4 regions of the Pantoea sp. UBA4549 genome follow, and region 2 is predicted to be linked to each of the others. Evidence: predicted binding sites of a transcription regulator. Region 2 holds the regulator's gene; each other region holds the start of a gene.
What was found. Region 2 encodes LexA, which represses DNA repair genes until DNA is damaged. Its sites were predicted from a motif close to TNCTGTATGTACATACAGNA; they were not measured.
Positions count from the first base shown of each region.

Region 1 (4,046 bases), on a different contig from region 2:
CGCAGAACGCGCAGCTCACCGTGAATAATGTGCCAATTACCAGCAGCAGTAACAGCATCAGCGACGCGCTGGAGGGGATCTCGCTGAATCTGACCGCGACCACCAGCGGCAGCCAGACGCTGACCGTGGCGCAGGACACGTCAAAAGCCACTACTGCGCTGAGCAACTTTGTTAACGCCTATAACACGCTGCTCGATCAGTTCAGTACGCTGACCAAATACACCGCGGTGGAAAAAGGTGCCGACGCGCAGGATGCCAGCAACGGCGCGCTGGTTGGTGACAGCACCCTGCGCAGCATTCAGACGCAGATTAAGGGGCTGCTGACCAACTCCGCCAGCAGCTCCTCTTATAAAACGCTGGCGCAGATTGGCATCACCTCCGATCCCACCTCCGGCAAGCTCACGCTGGATGACAGCAAGCTGAAAACCGAGCTGGCGAAAGATCCGGACGGCATTAAAGAGATGGTCGTCGGCGACGGGAAAAAAACCGGTATTACCACGCGACTGGCCGATAACCTTACGACCTGGCTCTCAAGCAAAGGGCCGATCCAGAGCGCCAAAGATGGCGTCAGCAAAACGCTGAATGAGCTGACGCAGAAATATAACGACATGAATACGCGCATCAATGACCTGATTGCACGCTATAAAACCCAGTTTACCCAGCTGGATCTCGCCGTCAGTAAGCTCAACAGCACCAGCGACTACCTGACGCAGCAGTTTGACAGCATGACCAGCAGCTCGAAAAAATAAGGAGTAACCATGTACGGTGCAAACGGCACGCAGGCCTATGCAAAAATTGGCGTTGAGAGCGCCGTAATGAGCGCCACCTCGCCGCAGCTGATGACGCTGCTGTTTGATGGCGCCATCAGCGCCGTGGTGCGTGCGCGTCTGTTTATGCAGGAGGGCAACATTGCGGGCAAAGGCAACGCAATTTCGAAAGCGATCAATATTATCGAGGCCGGCCTGAAACAGGGTCTGGATGAGGCGTCGGGCGATGAGCTGACGCTGAACCTTATCGGTCTTTACTCTTATATGGTCCGCCGTCTGGTTGAGGCGAACATCCGCAACGACGTGGCAGCACTGGAAGAGGTTGAAACGCTGCTGCGCAATATCGCTGATGCCTGGAAAGAAGTCGCTTAATCTTAACTCTTTAGGACGCTATGTTATGACTACTGCACCGCACCTGATGCTGGCTTATCAGCAGATCCTCACCCTCAGCCACGGCATGCTGCGCCACGCCAGCCGCGGCGAGTGGGATGATTTGATTACTCACGAAATGGATTACGTCAGTGCGGTGGAGCGTCTGGCGCAGAGTACGGAAACCACGCCGCCGTCAGGCCAGCTGCAGGAGCAGCTGCGTCCGGTCCTGCGTCATATTCTGGACAATGAGAGCGAAGTGAAGCGTCTGCTGCAGGCGCGGATGGATGAGCTGACGCGGCTGGTCAGTCAGTCCTCAGTACAGAAATCGGTCATGCGTGCTTATGGCCAGCAGGGCGACGTCTGGCTGCCGCAGAGCTGAATGCCTGCCCTCTCCCGCCGGGAGAGGGTCTCTTACTGCGTTACTGCACGGTGTGTGCCGCGACCGGTTTCATCAGCTCTGGCTCAATATCCTGAATCACCGCCTCATCGGGCCGCTTCGCGACCTCTTCCAGCGCCTGCTGGCACTCCACGGTGGGCTGTTCCACTTTACGCAGGCGCAGACCATCATACTGCAATTCACCGTTTTCCAGCACCAGCGGCATCACGCGCGACTGGCGATTGACGTTGACCCAGTTGTCGCTCAGACGGGTCAGCTTGCCCGGTTTGGCAATCACCCGCTGCCACTGGCGGCAATCCAGCGTGTCGCCGTCGGCGGTGATAATCAGGCTGCCCAGCGCCTGGCCGCTGATAAGCTTGCTTTGCGGCCCGACGGTCTGCCAGTTGCCCTGCAGCGCGGCCGGTGCCGGGGTTTTTACCGCATCACTGTAGCTGTTAATCTGCGCACACCCGCTGAGCGCGACGGCGGCCAGCACGATCCACTTTTTCATTTTAATTCCCTGTCCTCGCGTTAATGGCGGCTACGGTATAATTTTTCTCAGGCGTAAGGCAAGCGGTCTGCAGCAAAACCCGGCGCGCCTGACAACGCGCCAGGTTACCGTTACACTATGCGCCGAGTTAATGACCCGGAATAGAGCATGAAAACCCCTGAAGAGTACTATAGCCTGGCACGCAGCCTGTTTTTTACCGCCCACCCTACCTTTCAGGCCGCGCTGGATGAGCTGAGCGAAAGCGACGCCCGCGCGGCGAATATGTCACTGCGTGAACTGCGCGACTGGCATGCCGAACGTATCTATGCGGCTTTTATCCGCCAGAAAAAACTGGATGGTATTCTGTTCTCTATTCAGCTCGCCGAGCCGGATAAGGCGGTCGCCGCAGAGGCGATTGAAGCTTATCTGAAGACGCACGCTGAGGCGCTGGGTATGACGTGGGAAGAGTTTTGTATAAAGAATGAGCTGTAGCGCTGCACGGCAGCGCGCAAAGTTGTACAACAGAGAAAATATAGTTGTACAAAGGAATATTTTTGTATAAGTTACGCACCATGACAACCGTCAAGGATTGTCCCTTAACGAATGGTGCGTGTGCGCCACCTCTGGAAGTGGTGCTGGTTTTCCACTTCCAGAGGTTCATTTTTTTCCCTGCTTTTTCCGGCAACCCTTCCTGATTCACCGGTGCGTACACTTTTTTCCCTTCTGTGCCGCCTGCGCCCCTTGCTACTGTTTTTATTTACAGTAATATGATGCCCTGACCTTATTTGATGGATGGTTCTGATGTTTGTAGAGCTGATTTACGACAAACGCAACGTCGCAGGCCTGCCCGGCGCGCGCGAAATGATTCAGGCTGAGCTCGAAAAGCGGGTGCAGCGTGTGTTTCCGGAGGCTGAAGTACGGGTAAAACCGATGGAGCGCAACGGAATCGAAACCGATTTAAGCAAAAACGATAAAGCGACCGTTGCGCGCATTGTCGAAGAGATGTTCGATGAGGCGGATATGTGGCTGGTGGCCGACTAGGCCACCCTGCCGTATGCGGTTAGCTCTCCTGCTCAATATGGTTAACCGCAATCTCTAAATCCTGAATTGTCTGATCAATATTCTCCAGCAGTTTACCCTGCTCATTAATCAGCTGCTCAAAACGTCCTGCGTACTCTTTGTCTTTGTACTCACCGGCATCAAACGCCAGCCAGTGTGCAGAGAGCGTTTCAGTGTTGGTTTGCGCATAGTGACGCATCTCTTTAAGCTGTGAGGTAACATCGCGCAGGTACTCAGGTTTGGTTTTAATCGCTTCTGAATCGCTCATGCTATTTTCCTTTTTGCTTGTTTTGCCAGTTAAAATAACGTCTGAGTGATTAAAGATAGTCGATAATAGCGAAGCCGCACTAAGAATAGTCGGAAGTCTGTGAACGGCTGAAGCTGACATCCCTGTCAGTATAGATGGCTGTACATCAGAGGTATTTTCGCGCCAGCGTTATCAGTTCCGCTTTGGCTGCTTCCCCCAGCTGGCTCACGCCATGTTCAACAAACGTAAATGCCTGCACAAAATCCTTTACCCCGGCATCCAGTGCCGCTGCGGCCGGTGACGTTTTCTCCTCAGCGTTTTGGGCCGGCAATACCGCCGGAGCAGCGTCCGTGCTGGCCGGTGTTGTCGCCAGCGGATCGTCTGCTGCTGGCTGCGCCGCTGTATCAGCCGGTACTCTCTCCTCTGTTGTCGCGGTGACTTCTGCGCCCGCTACGCTCCCCTCCGTTAACGCCGGCGCAGCAGAACTGGCCGGTGCCGTTTCGTTGGCAAAACTCTCCAGCGGGGACACATCGTGCGGCTCCGCTGCTGCTGCCGGGTTAATGCTCTGTTGTTCACTCATGGTACTCTCCTTCTTCCGGGTTAACGATCGCCGCTGCCGTAGCCATACCGCGATCTGACTGGTAATACTCATCAGCGCCTCCCTGCTGCTAGCTGCTGCGTTTAGCCGGTCTGGCCTTTTCCCGCACCACTATTCCGTCAATTTTTAGCTGCAGT
Region 1 covers NZ_DGLH01000009.1:99,311-103,356, reverse strand. Annotated here, with positions in the region: gene fliD (flagellar filament capping protein FliD) at 1-749, shown strand, start outside; gene fliS (flagellar export chaperone FliS) at 759-1,139, shown strand; gene fliT (flagella biosynthesis regulatory protein FliT) at 1,165-1,518, shown strand; gene yedD (lipoprotein YedD) at 1,559-2,026, opposite strand; gene B3041_RS07175 (DUF6388 family protein) at 2,174-2,497, shown strand; gene B3041_RS07170 (DinI-like family protein) at 2,807-3,046, shown strand; gene B3041_RS07165 (hypothetical protein) at 3,066-3,332, opposite strand; gene B3041_RS07160 (hypothetical protein) at 3,478-3,891, opposite strand; gene B3041_RS07155 (hypothetical protein) at 3,980-4,046, opposite strand, start outside.
Region 1: the regulator LexA is predicted to act here: its motif matches at 2,751-2,770, upstream of B3041_RS07170 (DinI-like family protein).

Region 2 (4,046 bases):
AAACTGCGCTGAAATTGCTGCCTGTACCCAGCACGCCAGCTGCGCGCACGATCATGAAGCCATGAGTAAAAAACGCGGTAAAAAGGGCTGAGTGCACGCCTGAAGGCCTGCGAGCGGGGGGTATGTTCTGAACCGGGGTAGCGCTAGTCGCGACGATCGTTGTGCCGGCTTTCCCATTCGTTCACTTCGCGCTCCGCTTCTGCTCTCGCATAGCCATAGCGCTCCTGAATTTTGCCAATCAGCTGGTCGCGCCTGCCTTCAATCACGCTCAGGTCATCATCAGTCAGCTTGCCCCACTGCTCTTTGCATTTTCCTTTGAACTGTTTCCAGCTGCCGCTTGCTTCATCTCTGTTCATTACGCGTCTCCACAGTTTGCTGAGCCAGACGGAACGCCCCCACAGCGGGGGCTGAACCGCCGCCTGACCTGCGATCTGTCCTATTAAGGTTAACCGTCGCAGCACAATTCGCCAGTTTTATGCGCTGCCGGTTAACCCGATGACATTACACGCTGAACCAGCTGTCGCGCCGCCAGTGATAGCGCCATATCAGTCCCAGGGTAATGCCTCTTAACGCGAGGAATACGGTAATAGCCAGCCATAAGCCATGGTTCCCGAGCCACGGCAGCGTCAGCAGCGTCAGTGCATAGCCCAGCGCCGCCAGCAGCATGCTGTTGCGCATATCGCGGCCGCGTGTGGCCCCGATAAACATACCGTCCAGCAGATAGCACCAGACGCCAGCCAGCGGCAGGATCACCTGCCAGATAAGGTAGCGGTCGGCCGCTTCGCGCAGCGATTCAATAGAGGTCAGCAGCGCGATAATTGCCGGGCCGCAGACGGCGTAAATCACCGCAAACAGCAGCGCCACGATGCCCGCCTGCCGGCAGGCGGCATACCAGATCAGCCGCAGCCGGCTGCGATCGCCTGCGCCGGTGGCCTCACCGGAGCAGGCTTCCACCGCGTAGGCAAAGCCATCCAGCGCATAGGCGGTAAAGGTCAGAAACATCAGTAATACCGCATTGACCGCGACCACCTCAGGGCCGAGCCGCGCGCCCAGCAGCGTCAGCGAGGCAAAGCAGAGCTGCAGCAGCAGCGAACGCAGCATGATGTCGCGGTTAAGACGGAACAGGCGCGCGGTGTCGCCGCGCCAGCTGGCTTTGAGCAGTGAAAATGATATGCCGCGCAGCGCCAGCACACGTGCCACCATCCACAGCCCTGCCGCCAGCGTCACATAATCCGCGACGGCGGTGGCCGCAGCGGCACCCGCCACGCCCCAGTGCCACTGCAGAACAAACAGCAAATCAAGCAGGATATTCACAACGTTACCGGTGATGAGCAGCACCATTGGTGCACGCGCATACTGTACGCCAAGCAGCCAGCCCAGGATCACCAGATTTGCCAGTGTGGCAGGCGCACTGAGCCAGCGGATAGCGATAAAGGTTTGCGCCTGCTGCTGCACCGCCTCGCTGCCGCCCATCAGCGCGGCCGCCAGCTCGCTGACCGGGGTACGTAATGCAATGAACAGCACGCCTGCTGTCAGCGCAATCAGCATCGGCTGGATCAGCGCACGCGCCAGCGCAGGTGTATCCCGGGCGCCAAATGCCTGTGCCGTCAGACCGGTGGTGCTCATGCGCAGAAACAGCAGCAGCATAAAGACAAAGCTGGTGGCGGTTGCGCCCACGGCCACGCCGCCGAGATAAACCGGGCTGTCGAGGTGACCAATGATAGCCGTATCCACAATGCCCAGCAGCGGTACGCTGATGTTAGAGAGGATCATTGGCAGCGCCAGCCGCCAGAGCGTGCGGTCAGAAGAGGTAAACAGCGGCATCAGCCAGTCCTGTTAATGCGGGCAACGCGCTTCATGCAGCTGCACGGCGTCACGGTTGGAAGCAGAGGGGTAATATAGCAGACTGCGGTCTGTGCAGGCACAGACCGCAGCAGGGGGACTAACCAGGTATTACAGCCATTCACCGGTGCGGACAATACCCACAGCCAGACCTTCAACGGTCAGTGACTGCTGGCGCGTATCCACTTCGATAGGCTGAAAATCGCTGTTTTCTGGCAGCAGATGCACGATAGCACCCTGCTTTTTCCAGCGTTTTACGGTGACTTCATCATCGATGCGCGCTACCACGACCTGGCCGTTACGCACATCCTGGGTTTTATGTACGGCAAGCAGATCGCCATCCATAATCCCGATATCTTTCATCGACATTCCGCTGACGCGCAGCAGAAAATCAGCGCTCGGCTTAAACAGGTTAGCATCGACCTGATAATGGGTCTCGATGTGCTCCTGAGCCAGCAGCGGCTCGCCGGCAGCCACACGTCCGATTAACGGCAATCCGCCGCTTGTCTCTTCTTCCATCAGCAAGCGAATGCCGCGTGAGGCGCCAGAGACAATCTCAATGACCCCTTTACGCGCCAGCGCTTTCAGGTGCTCTTCAGCCGCATTGGGTGAGCGGAAGCCCAGCTGTGAAGCAATTTCAGCACGCGTTGGTGGCATGCCGGTTGAATTAATATGGTCGCGAATCAGGTCATAGACCTGCTGCTGCCTGCTGGTTAACGCTTTCATCCCGCCCCCTGGTTGTTTATACAGTCGCTGTGAGTATATACAGGTATTGGCGAAATGAAAACCGCAGCTGCGGCAAAAATCAGCGATATATCGGTACTTCAGGCCTTAATGCGCGTGCGGCCAGAGCAGCGAAATCCAGACAAACAGCGCAAGCAGAATGGTCAGCAGCACGGCGGCAGAGCCCATATCTTTGGCGCGCCCCGCCAGCGGGTGACGCTCCTGACCAATTCTGTCGACCACCGCTTCAATCGCGCTGTTCAGGATCTCTACCACCACCACCAGCATCACCGAGCCAATCAGCAGCACGCGCGTCACCGCGTCCACATCCAGCCAGCAGGCGATGACCACCGCGATCGCCGCCGCGATCGCCTCCTGACGAAAAGCCGCCTCATGTTGCCACGCTGCGCGTATACCCTGCCAGGAGTAGCCTGCGGCTTTGATAATGCGCAGCAGGCCGGTAACGTTATTTGCCATGGATAGGGAACCCTTGAGTAATTTTGGCGTCAATGAGTGCGCAGCGTACGATGGCACAGCCACAGATCTTCGCTGCACTTTCTGGTATGCTTGCCGCGCTTTGCTAACAAGAGGCTTCAAGTTGTCTATGTCAGGTTGGCGTAAACTCTATTACAAATTATTGAATTTACCACTCTCTATTTTGGTAAAAAGTAAGGTCATACCGACCGATCCGGTTTCGGAGCACGGTATCGATCCCACCCGTCCCGTGATGTATGTTTTGCCTTATGATTCAAAGGCGGACCTGCTTACATTGCGCAATCAGTGTCTGCGGCTTGATCTGCCCGATCCGCTGGCGCCGCTGGAGATTGACGGTACGCTGCTGCCGCGCCATGTGTTTATCCATGACGGCCCGCGCGTCTTCCCTTATTACGTGGCGAATCCGGAGTCAGTGAAACTGTTTCACGACTATCTGGATCTGCACCGTAATAATCCGCAGCTGGATGTCCAGATGCTGCCGGTGGCGGTGATGTTTGGCCGGGCACCGGGCCGTGAAATTCAGGGTGAGCCCACGCCGCATCTGCGCGTACTGAATGGCGTGCAGAAGTTTTTTGCCATTCTCTGGCACGGCCGCGACAGCTTTGTCCGCTTCTCTTCTACCGTCTCGCTGCGCCAGATGGCGACCGAACACGGCACGGATAAGTCGATTGCGCAGAAACTGGCACGCGTGGCGCGTATTCATTTTGCCCGTCAGCGTCTGGCTGCGGTAGGACCCAGCCTGCCTGCCCGTCAGGATCTGTTCAACAAACTGCTGCAGTCGAAAGCGATTGAAAAAGCCGTTGAGGATGAAGCGCGCAGCAAAAAGATTTCGCATGAAAAAGCGCAGCAAAACGCCGTTGAGATGATGGAAGAGATCGCGGCGGACTTCTCGTACGAGGCGATCCGCGTCACCGACCGCATCATGGGCTGGCTCTGGAGCCGGCTCTATCAGGGCATTAACGTAAACGGCGGCGAGCGCGTGCGTC
Region 2 covers NZ_DGLH01000001.1:5,550-9,595, reverse strand. Annotated here, with positions in the region: gene zur (zinc uptake transcriptional repressor Zur) at 1-91, shown strand, start outside; gene B3041_RS00045 (CsbD family protein) at 144-356, opposite strand; gene dinF (MATE family efflux transporter DinF) at 502-1,824, opposite strand; gene lexA (transcriptional repressor LexA) at 1,954-2,568, opposite strand; gene B3041_RS00030 (diacylglycerol kinase) at 2,674-3,042, opposite strand; gene plsB (glycerol-3-phosphate 1-O-acyltransferase PlsB) at 3,170-4,046, shown strand, end outside.

Region 3 (4,046 bases), on a different contig from region 2:
CATCCACAGCCCTCGCTGCTGCATGGCGATCTCTGGCCCGCCAACTGCGCAGATAGCAGCAGCGGCCCATGGATTTTCGATCCTGCCTGCTACTGGGGCGACCGCGAATGCGACCTCGCGATGATAAGTTATCACCATGAACTGCCGCGCGAAATTATGCAGGGCTATCACGCAGAATGGCCGCTGGCAGAGGGATTTTCGCAGCGCCAGCCGGTTTATCAGCTCTATTATCTGCTGAACCGCGCGAATGTGTTTTCCGGCCAGTGGCAGGAGGAGGCGCAGTTTGCCGTCAGTGAGCTGCTTAGCGACGACAAACTGGCGCAGGATGCGGTCAGACCGGCCTGATTATTTAAAGCATGCCCAGCAGCGTTAACAGGAAGTAGCCGGCAACAGCAATAATCACGGGCAGGATGTAGAGCGGGAAAATCTGCAGCAGAATCGTGTGGTTCGGGACGCGGATTTTTTCCTCAAGCTGCGTGCGCGTGCGCCCTTCGCTGCCCTTTGCCTGCTCCAGAATCAGCTGATCTTCAATGCCTTCTTTAACATGTCGCGACTGGCGCCACATACGCGCGCCAGAAGCCTGTAACGCCATTCCGATAAAAATCAGCGCATAAATGATCCAGAAACCGATATTTGCGCCGCCGTGAAAATCGGGCACCGGTGAGTGATGCCAGAATGAATTCAGAAATGACGTATTGAATTTAAGCATGTCCACCATGACGTGAATAAAATCCAGCAATACGGCATCCAGTCCGGGCTGCTTTACGCTGTGCTGGTATAAATAACCGAGCATGGAAACAATGGTCGACAGCAGTGCAGGAATGAAAATGATCCAGCCAGCCACGCGCTTAAGGATGGCGACCTGGCCAGCCTGTTGGTATGTCATGCAGACTTCCCTATACAGATAATTATTTTGCCCTAAGTCTACCTGCAGTCTGCGATTTTTTCCTGAAAAATGCGCGACCTGTCGCGGGCTGGTTTTCGCACGCCGACATGGTATGGTGGCGCAAACCGCTTAAAAGGAGACAGTCATGCGCTATCGTCGTCCGGTATACGCCGCTATTTTTGATATGGATGGTTTGCTGATTGATTCCGAGCCGCTGTGGGATCAGGCTGAAATGGAAGTACTGGCAAGCCTTGGCGTGGACGTCAGTCGTCGCGCAGACCTGCCTGATACGCTTGGCCTGCGTATCGATCAGACGGTGCGCATGTGGTATGAGGCGCAGCCGTGGCAGGGCGTAACGCAGGCCGGGGTTACGGCCCGTATTATCGACCGTACGCTCTCCCTGATAGAAACGCATCAGCCGCTGCTGCCAGGCGTTACTCAGGCGCTGCAGCTCTGTCAGCAGCAGGGACTGGTGATTGCGCTCGCTTCCGCTTCGCCGCTTGCCATGCTGGAGCGGGTGCTGGAGATGTTCCGGCTGCGGCCCTTCTTTTCTGCCCTCGCCTCAGCTGAAGCGCTGCCGCTGAGCAAACCTCATCCGCAGGTCTATCTGAATGCGGCGGCAGCACTTAATATCGATCCGCTTAACTGCGTGGCGCTGGAAGACTCCTTCAACGGGATGATCGCCTGTAAAGCGGCGCGCATGCGTTCTATAGTGGTGCCGGCCGCCGCACATTGTGCTGATGCCCGCTGGGCGCTGGCAGAGGTACAGCTGCAAAGCCTGACAGATTTGCGCGCAGAACATTTGTTTAACTGACCGCGCGTCGCCTTACGCTGTCTGCCAGGAGTGTCACTCATCGCACAAAATAATTCACTATTCGTTACAGCGTCACCGTTCTCATTTACTGGATAAATCCCTATACTGGATGCATTGACAGTTTTGCATCCAGGTTTAATCATGACGGCCGAAGGCCATATAATTTTTGCGATTGCCAGCGCTATTTTTGCTAAGCGTGCGGAGCTTACGCCAGTACTGGCTGCTGCAGACTGGTGGCATCTGGTGCCCGCTACGCTGCTGACCTGCCTGCTGCCGGATATTGACCATCCCCGATCCACACTGGGCCAGCGCTTCCGCTGGCTCTCGCAGCCCATAGCACGCGCATTTGGACATCGCGGTTTCACCCATAGCCTGCTGGCAGTAGCTATCAGTCTGTGGCTGTTTAAGGTAAACGTTCCGGCAGACTGGTTTCTGCCGGCGGATGTCCTGCAGGGACTGACGCTGGGCTATCTGAGCCATATTGTTGCTGACATGCTGACGCCGGCAGGGGTTCCGTTGCTGTGGCCCTGCCGCTGGCGCTTTCGCCTGCCGATTCTCAGGAGCCAGAGCGGAAATCAGCTGGAGCGTATGCTCTGTCTGGCACTGGTGGTGGCGGCACTCTGGTTTCCGGCTGGCATGCCTGCTTTTGGTGCAAACGGCTGGCCGCAGCAGCTGTTTGATACGCTGCAAACCAGCGTTAACCGGTTAATAAATCCGCAAAACGGCTAAACATTACGCCACATTAAACAAAAAGTTATAACCCATACTTTTTGGGTATAAGCCTGCACTTAATTGTGCTGCTAACATCCCTGACATTCTCTGATAGAAATTTACGTTACGCTATGCCGCCTGCACATTGCACGGCGGCATCTTTCTGGAGTTAAGTATGGATTTCCCTCTTATTATCAACATCGTGGTCTTTGCGGCACTGCTGGTGTTGCTTAACCGCATTGGCAACCAGAGCTGGAGCCTGTCGAAGCGTGTCCTGACTGGCCTGGTACTGGGCGTGCTGTTTGGCCTGGGACTTCAGGCGGTTTATGGTGAAAACAGCGACGTGGTTAAGGATTCAATCAGCTGGTTTAACCTGGTCGGTAATGGCTACGTACAGCTGCTGCAGATGATCGTCATGCCGCTGGTGTTCGCCTCAATACTGAGCGCGGTGGCGCGCCTGCATAATGCCTCTTCACTGGGCAAGATCAGCGTGCTGACTATCGGTGTATTGCTGTTTACCACGGCTATCTCTGCGCTGGTCGGCGTTATGGTTACCGGTCTCTTCCACCTTAGCGCAGAAGGTCTGGTGCAGGGTGCGCAGGAAACCGCGCGGCTGAATGCTATTCAGAGCAACTATGCAGGTAAAGTAGCCGATCTCAGCACGCCACAGCTGCTGCTCTCATTCATTCCTAAAAACCCGTTTGCCGATCTGGCAGGGGCTAATCCTACGTCGATTATCAGTGTCGTCATCTTTGCTGCTTTCCTCGGCGTCGCTGCGTTGCATCTGCTGCGCGATGACAAAGTAAAAGGCGAGCGTGTACTGGCAGCGATTGATACGCTGCAGTCCTGGGTGATGAAGCTGGTGCGCCTGATCATGAAGCTGACGCCGTATGGCGTGCTGGCTCTGATGACCAAAGTCGTAGCCGGTTCCAATCTGCACGATATCGTCAAGCTGGGCAGCTTTGTTCTCGCTTCTTATCTTGGCCTTGCCATTATGTTTGGCGTGCATGCCCTGCTGCTGTCGATCAACGGCATCAATCCGCTGCGCTTCTTCCGCAAAGTGTGGCCAGTGATCACCTTCGCTTTTACCAGCCGCTCCAGCGCGGCAAGCATTCCGCTGAATGTGGAAACGCAGACGCGCCGCCTCGGCGTGCCGGAAGCGATTGCCAGCTTCTCTGCCTCGTTTGGTGCCACTATTGGCCAGAACGGCTGCGCCGGGCTCTATCCGACAATGCTGGCAGTGATGATTGCCCCCACCGTCGGCATCAACCCGTTTGATCCGGTATGGATCGCCACGCTGGTCGGGATTGTTACCCTGAGTTCCGCTGGCGTAGCCGGTGTGGGTGGCGGTGCCACTTTTGCGGCGCTGATTGTGCTGCCGGCAATGGGTCTGCCGGTGACGCTGGTGGCCCTGCTGATTTCGATTGAGCCACTGATTGATATGGGCCGTACCGCGCTCAATGTGAATGGTTCCATGACGGCCGGTTCACTGACCAGCCGCTGGCTGGGCCAGACGGACAAAAAGATTCTGGAGAGCGATGAGCATGCCGAACTGGCGCACCGCTAAGTGCTGACTTCAGCATGAAAAAGGGCCCGTCTCAGACGGGCCCTTTTTTATTCTGCGAAACCGGATTA
Region 3 covers NZ_DGLH01000009.1:610,785-614,830, forward strand. Annotated here, with positions in the region: gene B3041_RS09560 (fructosamine kinase family protein) at 1-345, shown strand, start outside; gene B3041_RS09565 (YniB family protein) at 350-886, opposite strand; gene hxpB (hexitol phosphatase HxpB) at 1,032-1,700, shown strand; gene B3041_RS09575 (metal-dependent hydrolase) at 1,842-2,429, shown strand; gene B3041_RS09580 (L-cystine transporter) at 2,587-3,978, shown strand; gene osmE (osmotically-inducible lipoprotein OsmE) at 4,044-4,046, opposite strand, start outside.
Region 3: the regulator LexA is predicted to act here: its motif matches at 1,804-1,823, upstream of B3041_RS09575 (metal-dependent hydrolase).

Region 4 (4,046 bases), on a different contig from region 2:
GACGCTGGCAGGCGTGGCTATCGGGCTGCCGGTGCTCTGGCTGGTTCCTTCTGTAGAGGGGCAGCTGCTGCTGATTGTCCTCAGCGGCGTCCTGTTTTTTGCTTTCCGTCAGATTCAGTATGCGCAGGCCACGCTGTTTATTACCCTGCTGGTACTGCTGTGCTTTAATTTGCTGGGCGAAGGCTTTGACGTTGCCCTGCCGCGTATTGTTGATACGCTGCTGGGGTGCGGACTCGCCTGGCTGGCGGTGGCGTTTGTCTGGCCTGACTGGCGCTTTCGCAAGCTCACCACGATAGCCGACCGCGCGCTGCATGCTAACTGCCGCTATCTGGATGCCATTATGGAACAATATCATCAGGGTAAAGATAACCGGCTGGCTTACCGGGTAGCTCGCCGGGATGCGCATAACGCTGACGCCGAACTCGCCTCTGTGGTATCGAACATAAATAGTGAGCGCCGGGCAGAGCAGCCGCTGCGGGATCACGCCTTCAGGCTGCTTTGTCTTAATCACTCGTTTCTGAGCTATATCTCAGCACTGGGTGCACATCGCACACGTTTATCGCCGGGAAGCCTGCTTACGCTACTTGATGATGCCGTCTGTTTTGTTGAGGATGTTTTGCAGATTGAGTGTGTGTCGGATGACCAGGTCACCATGATGCAGCATACGCTTCAGCAACGCATCGGCGCGCTGAAAACCAGCACTGAAGCCCAGGCGCCTTTGATTTTGCAACAGCTCGATTTACTGATAACGCTGCTGCCTGAGATTGCGCGCCTGCGCCGTGCCCTGGCGCAGGCCTGAAACAACAGCCATGGCTTACCAGTTTATCGGCGTAGCCGCTCCTGATACCAGCTGCTCAGTGCCTCTTTTACCTCTGCCGGGAGCGCCGCCTGATGATGACCCGAGATCGCCCCTTCAAGCGCCAGCTGCGTTTTTAAACCGACATGTTTATTTACGCTGCGCAGCTTAAGCCAGCTTTGTCGCGATCCCATCTCCTGCAGCGATTGTACTGAGCTGATCCCCGCTTTATGCAGCATCAGCTCCATGCGCAAACTGAGATTAGGCAGATCTTTGAGCCGCAGCGAGACATTTTTCGCCGCGGCTTCAGCCTGTGCCGCCTGCAGAGAGCTGGCCGACAAACGGATGAGTTGCCCCCTGTCCTGCCAGAGATGCTGATCAACTTTGAAGTAACTCAGGGTGACAGGAATGCCACGCTTGCGGTAAACCAGCGGCTCCAGCGGGCGCTGAACCGCATACAGCCGCAGCGCCTCGCTGGCGCGCAGATAGAGCGTATCATCATCAATATAGGCAAATACCACTCGCTCAATGGCCAGTGCGTAGCCACCAAATTGCGTACGCGACTCTATGTCACCCAGAATCGACAGGGCGTCAATTGATTGTTCTACAACCTCATTTCTTCGCTTCATCATGTCCCTTTTCCTCATTCCTTGTGCAGGGTATTTCCTATAAAACAGTGACTATTCATTTAGTTAGAAGATAAAAAAAACAATTTACTGATTCAATGAATAAAACTGTTTTAGCGCTATCTTCTGCCAGTTTTGAGAGACATTTTCAGAAAATGCAGTTGATCTCTGTTAATTTAAACAGTACTGTACATTCATCCAGTTCACTACTGAGCGAGTATATTATGCGCACGCATTTCTCTGGCCCTGTTGATCGTTCCTCCTGGTTAGCGCCTTCCACCGCAGTTCAGCCGTCAATGGGCGGCATAACGGAATTACGCTACAGTGAGCATCCTGGCATGATGCAATTGCTTCTGCTTCCGGTGCTTAAACAGTTGAGTGAACAGTCACGCTGGCAGCTCTGGCTGACGCCAGCGCACAAAGTCAGCCGTCGCTGGATCCAGCAGTCTGGTCTGCCGCTTGAGAAAAGTATGCATATTACTGAATCAGATCGGCTCAGTACGGTTGAAAATATGGTGAAAGCCCTGCGAACCGGAAATTACAGCGTGGTGCTGGCCTGGATACCTTATGAGCTGCACGAAAATGAACGTCAGATGCTTCAGCAGGCAGCTGAAGAAGGTGAGGCATTGGGTCTGATTATGCGACCGGAAGAAGCCAATCTTATTTCTGCCAGACAACCCAGAAGCACAAAAATTCCCTCAGATTTGTTTCATTAAGTAAAAAGTGGGATTTATCTCAGCTTTTTTTTCCGGCCAGTTGCCGCTAAGCTACTGATAATGTTCCTGCCAGTCAGGACAAGGGCTTAGCTGCAATTCTCTGTTTACAGAACGAAAATTTTGCCCCGTCAATTGTTAAAATGTGTGTATTTACACCTGTTTTTTTACCTGCTCGCCTCACATCATACTTGTAAGTTTTCAATCTCGTTGTAGACTTTAGCTCGCCAGGGTGCTCAATAACCTCCGTTTTTTCGGTAGAGTCATAAGCGAGCGTTCAGACCCGGCGAAGGATTACAACCAAGAGCAACCTTTTTGCTCATTGCCTATTTGGATGATAACGAGGCGCAAAATGAAAAAGACAGCTATCGCAATTGCAGTGGCACTGGCTGGCTTCGCTACCGTAGCGCAGGCCGCTCCTAAAGATGACACCTGGTACACCGGTGCTAAACTGGGCTGGTCTCAGTATCACGATACTGGTTACTACGGTAACGGTTACGCGAACAACGACGGTCCAACTCACGAATCTCAGCTGGGCGCAGGTGCCTTCCTGGGTTACCAGGCGAACCCATACCTGGGCTTCGAGCTGGGCTATGACTGGCTGGGCCGTATGCCTAACAAAGGCGACAACATCAACGGCGCATTCAAAGCACAGGGCGTTCAGCTGGCTGCTAAACTGAGCTACCCAATTGCTGATGATCTGGACGTGTACACCCGTCTGGGCGGCATGGTATGGCGTGCAGATTCTACCCAGAACAACACCCTGACCGGCGAGCGCCGCAGCGACCACGACACCGGCGTTTCTCCGCTGGCTGCAGTGGGTGTTGAATATGCAGTGACCAAAAACTGGGCAACCCGTCTGGATTACCAGTGGGTTAACAACATCGGTGATGCAGGTACCGTTGGCGCGCGTCCAGACAACGGCATGCTGAGCGTAGGCGTTGCATACCGCTTCGGTCAGGATGAAGCTGCTGCACCAATCGCTGCACCAGCTCCGGCACCGGCTCCGGTTGTTGAAACCAAGCGTTTCACCCTGAAGTCTGATGTGCTGTTCACCTTCAACAAATCTACCCTGAAGCCAGAAGGCCAGCAGGCTCTGGATCAGCTGTACAGCCAGCTGAGCTCAATGGATCCAAAAGATGGTTCTGTTGTGGTTCTGGGCTTTACCGACCGCATCGGTTCAGACCAGTACAACCAGAAACTGTCTGAGAAACGTGCTCAGTCTGTTGTCGACTACCTGGTATCTAAAGGTATCCCGGCTAACAAAATCTCTGCACGTGGCATGGGCGAATCCAACCCGGTTACTGGTAACACCTGTGACAGCGTGAAAGGCCGTAATGCCCTGATCGACTGCCTGGGTCCAGACCGTCGCGTTGAGATCGACGTGAAAGGCATCAAAGACGTTGTAACTCAGCCACAGGCTTAAGTTATCGCGTAAAAAAACCCCGCTTCGGCGGGGTTTTTTGTTTCTGCTGTTCGCTTACTTTTTGTTCTCTTCACTGCCTAAAATGGCCTGCAGATCCTGTTTCAACGTAGACATCTGACTGGCATACTTTTCTTTCCGCTCGGCATCTTCAATCAGCTGCACAATGGTTTCCGAAAGCGTGCAGTGGCGGCGCTGCGCCAGACCCGCCAGCCGCTGCCACACCAGATACTCTAAATCGATCGATTTTTTACGCGTATGCTGGTGTTCAGCATTAAAGTGACGTTTGCGACGGGCACGTATGGTTTGCTTCAGGCGGTTTTCCAGACCGGGATGAATATGCTGCGCAATCCACTGGTTAACCTCAACGGGCGTGTTTTCCAGCGCAAGCAGCGCGTCCACCGCAGCCTGTGCCGCGCTGAGCTCCAGATAACGGGTGATAAGCTCCCCCTCCCGATGTTTTTTCACCAGGTATTTCCATTTCCATC
Region 4 covers NZ_DGLH01000009.1:802,508-806,553, forward strand. Annotated here, with positions in the region: gene yccS (YccS family putative transporter) at 1-799, shown strand, start outside; gene B3041_RS10560 (TfoX/Sxy family DNA transformation protein) at 823-1,425, opposite strand; gene sulA (SOS-induced cell division inhibitor SulA) at 1,647-2,138, shown strand; gene ompA (porin OmpA) at 2,488-3,561, shown strand; gene matP (macrodomain Ter protein MatP) at 3,616-4,046, opposite strand, start outside.
Region 4: the regulator LexA is predicted to act here: its motif matches at 1,607-1,626, upstream of sulA (SOS-induced cell division inhibitor SulA).